DNA from 2 places in the Magnetospirillum sp. LM-5 genome. Region 2 is predicted to be linked to the other one. Evidence: predicted binding sites of a transcription regulator. Region 2 holds the regulator's gene; the other holds the start of a gene.

Region 1 (5,041 bases), on a different contig from region 2:
CCGTCGTACTTCTCGTTGATGCGGCGTATTTCCTCTTCCATACGCAGCGCCGAGCCGAGCTTGAGATTCAAGCGCGCGCGATCAGCCATGCTCTGGTAGAGAGAGAATTGTACCGAGTTCCCAGCCATTCTGCACCTCCTCGTCCCGCAGCGGGTGACGAGATCGACAATTCTGTCGAAGATTGCTCCTATCCAAAGCCTAGCACGGGGGCAGGGCGATCGCCAGGGGAATCTTGGGGGTGGCCTTGTGTCTAGGTCCCTGATTGTGTTAATATTTTCTTCATCGGGTCGGTAGAATTCCGGCCTCCCCATGGCTGAAACGCTCATGATCAGCGGGATTGGATACGGACAGGGGCTCGTCAGTCGGCCGGTCGGCGTGTTGGACGCCGCGGCGAGCGCTGGGCTGCGCCGGTTCAACCAGGGCGTCAGCGGCCTGTCCGGCACCTCGTCCCAGGCCCCTGTCGGGCTTAATCTGGGCGAGGGGCGGCTGGCCTTGTCGGCCGCCGTCGGTGGCGCCGACACCGTCATTACCGAACTGACCAACCTGAAGGACACCGTCGAGAAGGCCCGGGGCCTGTCGGTGCCCAGCTATCGCGGCGACACCAATGTTTTCGCCCTGCAGGCCGAGGCCGACCAGACGGCCGCCAATATCGATCAGGCGGTGGATTTGTCGTCGGCGGGCGGCACCAACCTGATCGGCACCCCCACCACCAATGTCCGCATCAGTTCGCCCAACGGCACCATCGCGGTGACGGTGCAGCCGCTGACCGCCCGCGAACTGGGGGTGTCGCAGCTGGATCTGACCACCGAGTCCGGAATCGAGGCGGCCTTGTCGACGGTCCAGGCGGCGCTGACGACGGCGACCTCGCGGCGCGAGCTGCTGGCGGCGGTGTCCGACGAACTGGGCAACAGCCAGCGCTTCACCGCCCGGCTGGCCAGCTCGCTCAACGAATTGTCCAGGTCGGCCACCGGTACTTATCTGAAGACCGGGGCGTCGCTGGACATCCGCGCCTGATCATCCCGCCTTCGAACTGACCATGTCCCAATCCATCGGCTCGCCGCGCTTGATGGCGCGCCGGGCGGTGCGGCCCAGGATGTCGGGCAGGTATTTGGGCTTGAGGCCGAAGCCCGGCCGGATCGAGCGGACCTTGGCCTCGGTCAGCACCTCGCCGGCGGCGATGTCGGCGACGGCGTAAAGCGAGCGGCGGAACTGGCGCAGGCCGGTTTCCGACGCCTCGACGTCATAGGTGACGCGGCCCAGCGCTTCCCAGGCGGCCCGCGTGCCGCGCACCAGTTCGGCCAGTTCGGCCGGTTCCAGCGAGAAGGCGGCGTCGGGGCCGCCATCGGCGCGGGCCAGGGTGACGTGCTTTTCGATCACGGTAGCCCCCAGCGCCACGGCGGCCACCGACACGGCGACGCCCATGGTGTGGTCGGACAGGCCGGCCTGGACCCCGAAGGCGGCGGCCAGGTGGGGCAGGGTGCGCAGGTTGGCGTCGGCCGGCGGCGTCGGGTATCCCGACACGCAATGCAGCAAGATCAGGTCGTAGCAGCCGTTGTTGCGGGCGGTGGCGACCGCTTCCTCGATCTCGCCCAGGCCGGCCATGCCGGTGGACATGATCATCGGCTTGCCGGTGGCGGCCATGCGGGCGATCAGCGGCAGATCGACCAGCTCGAACGACGCCACCTTGTAGGCCGGGGTGTTCAGGCTTTCCAACAGGTCGATGGCGGTGGGGTCGAAGGGCGTGGAAAAGACGGCAAGCCCCAACTCGGCCCCCTTGGCGAACAGGGCCGGGTGCCAGTCCCATGGGGTCTGGGCTTCCTGGTAAAGGTCGTGCAGCGTGCGCCCGTCCCACAGGCCGCCCTGGATGACGAAGCTGGGATCGTCATGGGCGATGGTGATGGTGTCTGCGGTATAGGTTTGAAGCTTGACCGCGTCGGCGCCCGCCGCCTTGGCCTCCTCCATCATTTTGAAGGCGCGGTTGATGTCGCCCATGTGGTTGGCCGACAGTTCGGCGATGACATAGGGCGGATGGGTCGCGCCGATCAGGCGGCCGGCGATGGCAATGGCCTCGGGAACATGGGGCAGCATGCGGCTCCTTTCAGGCGGGCGGGCGTTCGGCGCGGATGATTATCGTCATGGCTGCGACCGGCTGACCAGCAAATCCCGCACCTCGGCCAGCGAGGCCAGGCGCCGCGCCCCATCGGGCAGCGGCTGGTGGCTGCCGACCAGGCAGGTGGGGATGGAAGCGGCCAGGGCGGCCATGGCGCCGGCGGGCGAATCCTCGACCGCCAGCGAGTCCCCGGCGGCCGCGCCGGTCAGGGCCAGGCCGGCCAGATAGGGGTCGGGATGGGGCTTGCCGCGGGCGACGTCGTCGCCGCCCACCACCAGCGGCACCAGGGGCGCCAGGCCCGAGCGGGCCAGCCATTCCCGGGCCATGGCGCGCCCGGCCGAGGTGACCAGGCAGCAGCGCCAGTGACGGGCGTGGGCCTCGTCCAGCAATTCGCGGGCGCCGTCCATGGCCCGCACGTTGGGATATTCCTCGTCCAGGATGTCCAGCCAGCGGCGATGGATGGCGGCGGCCTCGAGCCCCAGCCCGTGGCGGGCCACCAGGATCTTGGCGCATTGCCACAAGGGCGGACCGTTCAGGCTGTCGAAGGCCTGGTCGGTGTCGGGCAGGCCCAGTTCGGCCATCAGACGGGCGAACACCAAGCGCATGATGCCCAGACTGTCGGCCAGGGTGCCGTCCATGTCGAGAAGCAGGGCGCGGGGCGGGGTGTGATTCATGTCGCGATTGAACCAGCCGGGGCAATCGGGCGCAAGCGCTTCCCGCGCGTGACTTTCGCCCGCGCTGTCGGTTATAAGGCGGCACCCGCCAAGGAGGTTCCGATGGAAAACCGCGAGATGTTCGACGAGATCAACGCCCTGATCGGCGCCATCGCCAAGGCGTTCGACACCAGCGAGATCGACGTGGTCACCGCCATCGAGCAGGGCCGCCTGGGCATGGAGATGCTGGCCGACGACCAGGGCCGCAACTACATCGCCGCCACCTTGGACGAGCGGGTCGCCCGCATCTACCAGGGCGCCATCTTCCGCCCCGACGACCAGCCCGAGGCCGAAGCCGAGGACAAGGACGAGGATTGCGGCGGCGGGTGCACCTGCGGAAAGTAGGGCCACCCCTTTAATCCCGGCTGTGCGCTTCCCAACTCTTCTGCAAAGGGGAAATCCCGCAGGGAGGACGTGCCATGATCAGCGCCAGCGATACCCATTCGACCGACGGCATTCATCTGAAAGCGGTGACGCTTGACCATCCATGGCGGTGGCTGTCCGCCGGCTGGCTGGATATGTGCACCGTGCCGGGGGTCAGCTATCTTTACGGCGGTGTCTTCACCGCCATCGGCTTCCTGCTGCTGTTCTTCCTGGATCAGATCGAGATGGCCTATCTGATCCTGCCGCTGGCCTTCGGCTTCGCCCTGGTCGGCCCGGTGGCGGCCGTCGGTCTGTACGAGGTCAGCCGCCGCCTGACGGTGGGGCAGAATGTCAGTCTGGGCGACGCCATTGGCGCCTTGCGGCGCAACGGCAGTCAGATCGCCCTGGTCGGCATGTTCCTGCTGATCGCCTTCCTGGCCTGGGTGCGGCTGGCGATGCTGGAATTCATGCTGTTCTTCGGCTCGGCCCCGCCCTCGCTGGACCATCTGGTCGATGCCATCATGCTGTCGCCGCAAAGCGTTCCGTTCCTGGTGGTCGGCACCGTGACCGGCGGCGCGCTGGCCTTGGCGGTGTTCGCCATGACCGCCATCGCCATCCCCATGCTGATCGATCGCCCCGAATGCGATGCCATGACCGCCATGCTGACCAGCCTGGACACGGTGCGGCACAATTTCCGGCCGATGATGCTGTGGGCCGGGCTGATCGCCTTCTTCACCCTGTTCGGCCTGTCCTTGTTCTTCGTAGGCCTGGTGGTGACCCTGCCGCTGGTCGGCCATGCCAGTTGGCACGCTTACCGGGATCTGGTGGAGTAGCGTTTGGTCGGGCATGACAATTACCCCGGAACACGGCATCCTGCCGGAAACGGCAACGGGGAAACGTCATGGAGAACGGATTGCTTGTGAAGGTCGAGGGCGCGGTCGCCACCCTAAGGCTGACCCGCCCGCAGGTCCATAACGCCCTGGACGATTCCCTGATCGCCAACCTGACCCAGGCCTTCCAGAAGCTGGGCGTCGCCGAAGCGGTGCGCGTCATCGTTCTGGAAGCCGAGGGCAGAAGCTTCTGCGCCGGTCTGGATGTCAGCTGGGTCAAGCGTGGCGCCGACCAGTCCCGCGAAGATGGCCAGCGCGACGCCATGCAATTGGCGGTGATGGTCGATGCCATCGACCGCTGCCCCAAGCCGGTGATCGCCTTGGTTCAAGGGGCCGCCCTGGGCGGCGGCGTCGGTCTGGTGGCCGCCGCCGACATCGCCATCGCCGCCGAGGAAGCCAGCTTCGCCCTGACCGAGGTCCGCCTGGGCCTGGAAGCCACCATCATCGGGCCGCAGGTGATCGCCGCCATGGGGGCCAGGGCCAGCCGCCGCTATTGGCTAACCGGCGAGCGCTTCGACGCGCGCGAGGCCTTCCATACCGGCCTGGTCCACGCCGTGGTGGCCGCCGACAAGCTGGCCGAGGCGCGTGACCGCATCGTCGAATCCTGCCTGAAGGGGGCGCCGGCCGCCATCGCCGGCTCGAAGGAAGCCATCCGCCTGTTGTCGGAAGCCGAGACCGGCCCCGATCTGATGCGGCTGATCGCGCACCGTTTCGCCGATTGCCGCCAGGGTGACGAGGCGAAGGAAGGCGTGGCCTCGTTCCTGGAAAAGCGCAAGCCCTCGTGGTCGGTCTAGGGCAGGGGGGGAACCAGATGCTTGCCGAATGTCTGCAAGGGATTCGCGTCCTTGACCTGACCCAGTACATCCCCGGTCCGTTTGCCACCCAGTGGCTGACCGACCTGGGCGCCGAGGTGGTCAAGGTCGAGCCGCCGATCGGCGACCCGATGCGGACCATGGGGCCGGTCG
Region 2 (5,041 bases):
ACTCATGGCTCGGTTTCCCCGAACAGCGACAATCGCCTGCCGCCGCCGCCGCTCGTGGCCGGTTTGGCGCCGTCCAGGCGGGGTCGCGGGCGGGTCAGGATTCGCCCGCCCGCCAGCATCAGGACCTGGAACGGGCGGCGGAACAGTGACTGGATCGGCGGGCTCATCACGTCGCAGCCGCCATCCGGGCGCGGGCCGAAGGCCGGCAGAATCAGGCGCCGCCCATCCAGCACATAGCAAGGATATGTGGCGCCATCGTACGAGGCCTGCGGCGACAGGCCGGCATTGACCTCGCCGGGCAAGCGGCCGCTGGTCGGACCGACCCGCAAGGTCAGGCCGCCCACCTTCAGTTCCGTCCCTGCCTGGCCGGGCAGGTCGGCCGGCACCGTCCGGTCCGATATCCACCACCACTCGGTCGTGTCGATCAAACGGATCAGGTCGTCCTTGTGGGTGCCGGTGGCCCCGACCAGGGTCGGCAGGGCGTGGCCCATCCACACCACCCGGGCCGGGCGTCGCTGGCGCAACACTGTCGCCACCTGTTTGATCACGTCGCCGATCGTCTTGGGTTTGTCGCCGTCCCGGCATGGATCGGCGATTGCCACCAGCCTTTCCTTGGGGCAGATCAGGGCTCCGGACGGGTCGGGCAGCAGGTGGACAAGGTTGAGCAGCATGGGGCCATGATGACCGAGCGCAGGCGGTGGACGCAACCTTCCGACAAAACCACAAATAAAGGGGGGTTTACCCGATTGCTTCCGAGACCCCGGCTGGCTCTATAATCAAACAGTTGAGCTGGTGTCGGAGGTCGCTTTGCACCGCCTACCTTGGATGGATGGTCTGAATGTCGGGGTCGCCGCCCTTGATGAGGCACATCGCGACATGTTCTACCTGATGGGGGACCTGTCCGAAGCGGTGCACGCCAAGTCGGTGCGGGCCGCCCTGGCGATGGCGCGCGACTTCGTCACCAAAGTTGAAGGCCATTTCAAAGTCGAGGGCGAAATGATGACCCGGCTAGGCTTTCCCGGTGCGGCCGTCCACCAGGCCAAGCATGCCACCACCCGCGACAAGGTCATCGACCTGGAACGGGCCTTGTCCGACGAGAATCTGGGGTTGGCCAGCACCATCCTGGGCGAGCTGGAAAGCGTCTATTTCCGCGAGTTGCTGAACGAGGACATGATCCTGGCCAATTACATTTCGGCGCAGGCGTCCTGACCCGCCTTTTCGGCGATGATGATCGAGGCCAATTGCAGGGTTTCGTCGGTGCGGCCGAACAGGTCGGGGGCGACGCTGACCAGTTCCAGCCCGGCGGCGGTGCCTTCCTTGCGCAAGGCCTCGAAGAAATCGGTGTTCATGGCCTGCGCTTCCATCTGGCCCCGTTGCTGGGCGGCGAACGGCGCTTGCGGGTTCAACTGGAAGCCGAACGGTTCGATGAACACGCAGGTCACCGGACCGGGATGGGCGGCGATGGCCCGGAACAGGGAACGGTCCAGGGGCGCTGCATACATCGACGCCCACGACGAAAACAGCAGGACCCGCTGATCGGGGGCGACGGCCGGCAAGGTGGCGCTGCGGAAGTCGAACGGGTGGCATTCCAGCTTCAGGCGTGGTTCCAGGGCGGCCAGGCGCTGTGTCAGCCGCCGGCCGATGGCCGAGGGTTCAGCCGCCACGTACCGGGCCTGGGCATTGGCCCCGGCCAGCCACAAGGCGAACACTTGGCGGCCATAGCCGCTGCCCAGCTCGATCACGCAATCGGCGGTCTGGGACAGGTCGGCCAGCAAGCGGTCGCGGCGGAACTCGAAATAGTCCGATGCCGCCAGCATCTGGCCGTGGAACGCCTGCTGCGTGGTGGGGTTCAGCGCGCCGATCGGATCGGGGGCCTGTGGCTTGGCGAAATAGCGGACCTCGCCGTCCTTGGTCAGCAATCGATGGCCGCGCTCGAAATTGTCGAAGCGGGCCAGGACCCGGGCCAGGCTGTCTTCTTGTTCCAGCAAGGCGGCAAAGACCGCCTCGCGGGCAGCCCATGATTGGTCGTAGGTTTCGGCCCAGTCGGTCATCGGTTCCTCGGATTTGGCGTGCCGCCGGCAGCGATGCCCCGAGGGTGTTGCATGATCAATTAAGATTGCTCTAAAACTATCCTGGGTGTGCACAGGGTGGGTTCTCGATGAGCTGGAAAGAAGCACTAAGCGTCGACGTGGTCTCGATCGACCGCCAGCATCATGCGCTGATCAATTCCGCCGAGGCCTTGTTCGCCGCCATCAATGCCGGCCTGACCAAGGATGCGCTGCTGGACGGGTTGGACCAGTTGATCGAGCAGGTTTCCGACCATTTCGCCCACGAAGAACGGGTGATGCGCAACATCCACATTCCGGCGGTGCATGTCCACGAGCGCCTGCATCAAAGTCTTTTGGACGAAGTGCGCGAGTTCCGCGAGGAACTGGCCCTGGGCCAGAACGAGCGCAGCCCGGTCGATATCGAGCGGTTCTTGAACGTCTGGCTTTATCGGCACATCGTCGAGGAAGACAAGAAGATCCTCGACCACCTGCATCGGGTCTAAGCGCTCTCGTCCATATCCAGCGAATAGCCGGCGGCGCGCACCGTGCGGATCAGATCGGGCTCGGCCCCGTTGTCGCCGTTCAGCGCCTTGCGCAGGCGGCGGATATGGACGTCCACCGTGCGCGGCTCGACATAGATGTCGGGGCCCCACACCGAGTTCAGCAATTCCTCGCGGCTGAACACCGTGCCGGGATGGCCCATGAAGAATTGCAGCAGGCGGAACTCGGTCGGGCCCAGATGGATGGCCCGCTCGGCCCTAGTGACGCGGTGGGCCGCCAAATCCATGCGGATGTCGGCGAAGGCCAGGCTGCCCTTTTCCGCCACCGGCTGGGCACGGCGCAACAGGGCGCGGACCCGGGCCATCAGTTCGGGGATCGAGAACGGCTTGGTCATGTAATCGTCGGCCCCGGTATTGAGACCGCGGATCTTGTCGCGTTCCTCGCCGCGCGCCGTCAGCATGATGATCGGCATGTCGCGCGTCGCCGCCTTGCGGCGGAACTGGCGGCACACCTCGATGCCCGACAGGCTGGGCAGCATCCAGTCCAGCAGGGCCAGGTCGGGTTTCCTTTCCGACGCCACCGCCAGCGCTTCCTCGCCGTCGCCGGCCTCGCAGACGCGATAGCCGTCCTTTTCCAGGTTGTAGCGCAGCATGGTGGCCAGGGCGGCCTCGTCCTCGACGATCAGAATCAGCGGCTTGGTCATCATTGGGCCTCGACGGACGGACCTTTGGGGCGGGCACCCTTCAGCGGCGTGCCGACCACCAGGAAATGCAGGGTTTCGGCGATGTTGGTGGCGTGATCGCCGATTCGCTCGATATTCTTGGCCATGAACATCAGGTGGGTGCAAGCGGTGATGGTGCGGGGGTCTTCCATCATGTAGGTGATCAGCTCGCGGAACAGGCCGGTATAGAGGTCATCGACCTCCTCGTCGCGGTTCCACACCCCGATCGCCTTGGCCACGTCCTGCTCGACATAGGCGTCCATGATGTCCTTCAAGATGGTCTGAACCAGCCGGCCCAGATTGATCACCGCGCCGACCGGCTTGACCGCCGGCTGCTGGTTCAAGACCAGCGAGCGCTTGGCCACGTTGGCGGCATAGTCGGCGATGCGTTCCAACTCGGACGCGATCTTCAAGGCGGCGACGATGTGGCGCAAATCGGCCGCCACCGGCTGGCGCAGGGCCAGCAGGCGGACGGTGAAATGCTGGACGTCTTGTTCCAGCACATCGACCTGGGCGTCCGAGGCGGCGATGCGCACCGCCAGGTCGCTGTCGCGGTTGGCCAGTGCCTGCAGGGCGCCGGCCAGTTGCGCTTCCGCCAGCCCGCCCATGCGCGAGATGGTGTTGGACAGGTGGGTCAACTCGTCGTCGAAGGATTTGACGGTATGTTCGGTCATGATGCGTGTGTCCTTACCCGAAGCGGCCGGTGATGTAGCCCTGGGTCAGCGGATGCTGGGGATTGGTGAAGATCTGCTCGGTGTCGGCCACCTCGACCAGTTCGCCCAGATGGAAGAAGGCGGTGCGCTGCGACACGCGGGCGGCCTGCTGCATCGAGTGGGTGACGATAACGATGGTGTAATTCTCACGCAATTCGTCGATCAGTTCCTCGACCTTGGCGGTGGCGATGGGGTCCAGGGCCGAGCAGGGCTCGTCCATCAAGATCAGTTCCGGGCTGACGGCGATGGCGCGGGCGATGCACAGACGCTGCTGCTGGCCGCCAGACAGGCCGGTGCCGGGCTCGTCCAGGCGGTCGCGGACCTCGGTCAGCAGGCCGGCCTTTTCCAGGCTGGTCATGACGATCTCGTCCAGTTCGGCCTGATCGCGGGCCAGGCCGTGGATGCGCGGGCCATAGGCGACATTGTCGAAGATCGATTTGGGGAAGGGGTTGGGCTTTTGGAACACCATGCCGACGCGGGCGCGCAATTGCACCACGTCGATGCCCTTGTCGTAGATGTCCTGGCCGTCCAGGGTCAGCGCGCCCGAGACGTGGGCGTTCTCGATCTGGTCGTTCATGCGGTTGATGCAGCGCAGGAAGGTCGACTTGCCGCAGCCCGAAGGCCCGATCAAGGCGGTGACCTCGTTGGCGCGGATGTCGAGATCGACATGCTTCAATGCGTGTTTCTCGCCGTAATGGACATTGACGTCACGGGCGGAAACCTTGGCAAGGCGGGACGGGAGATGGGTCATCGTTTGGGTCCTACCAGCGGCGTTCGAATTTCTTGCGGAGCATGATGGCCGCCAGGTTCATGGCGCCCAGGAACACCAAGAGCACCAGGATCGCCGCCGAGGTCCGCTCGACGAAGGCGCGTTCCGGGCTGTCGGCCCACAGATAGACCTGGACCGGCAGCACCGCCGACGGGTCCAGCGGCGTGGCCGGGATGTCGACGATGAAGGCGACCATGCCGATCATCAGAAGCGGAGCGGTCTCGCCCAGGGCATGGGCCATGCCCAGGATGGTGCCGGTCATGATGCCGGGCATGGCCAGCGGCAGCAC

Evidence for each region. Region 2 encodes PhoB, which activates phosphate uptake and scavenging genes when phosphate is short. Its sites were predicted from a motif close to TNTCATAAAACTGTCA; they were not measured.
Region 1: a site for PhoB is predicted at 2,850-2,865, ahead of MTBLM5_RS05840 (HAD family phosphatase). Genes of this name have one in related genera too.

The regions. Positions count from the first base shown of each region.
Region 1 is NZ_CACVCE010000010.1:53,862-58,902, forward strand. It holds gene MTBLM5_RS05825 (hypothetical protein) at 1-71, opposite strand, end outside; gene MTBLM5_RS05830 (hypothetical protein) at 325-1,014, shown strand; gene pseI (pseudaminic acid synthase) at 1,015-2,088, opposite strand; gene MTBLM5_RS05840 (HAD family phosphatase) at 2,134-2,784, opposite strand; gene MTBLM5_RS05845 (hypothetical protein) at 2,887-3,168, shown strand; gene MTBLM5_RS05850 (DUF2189 domain-containing protein) at 3,243-4,019, shown strand; gene MTBLM5_RS05855 (enoyl-CoA hydratase-related protein) at 4,088-4,870, shown strand; gene MTBLM5_RS05860 (CaiB/BaiF CoA-transferase family protein) at 4,888-5,041, shown strand, end outside.
Region 2 is NZ_CACVCE010000015.1:28,754-33,794, reverse strand. It holds gene MTBLM5_RS08020 (deoxyribodipyrimidine photo-lyase) at 1-6, opposite strand, end outside; gene MTBLM5_RS08015 (hypothetical protein) at 3-671, opposite strand; gene MTBLM5_RS08010 (bacteriohemerythrin) at 826-1,209, shown strand; gene MTBLM5_RS08005 (class I SAM-dependent methyltransferase) at 1,185-2,051, opposite strand; gene MTBLM5_RS08000 (bacteriohemerythrin) at 2,159-2,551, shown strand; gene phoB (phosphate regulon transcriptional regulator PhoB) at 2,548-3,255, opposite strand; gene phoU (phosphate signaling complex protein PhoU) at 3,252-3,944, opposite strand; gene pstB (phosphate ABC transporter ATP-binding protein PstB) at 3,958-4,734, opposite strand; gene pstA (phosphate ABC transporter permease PstA) at 4,745-5,041, opposite strand, start outside.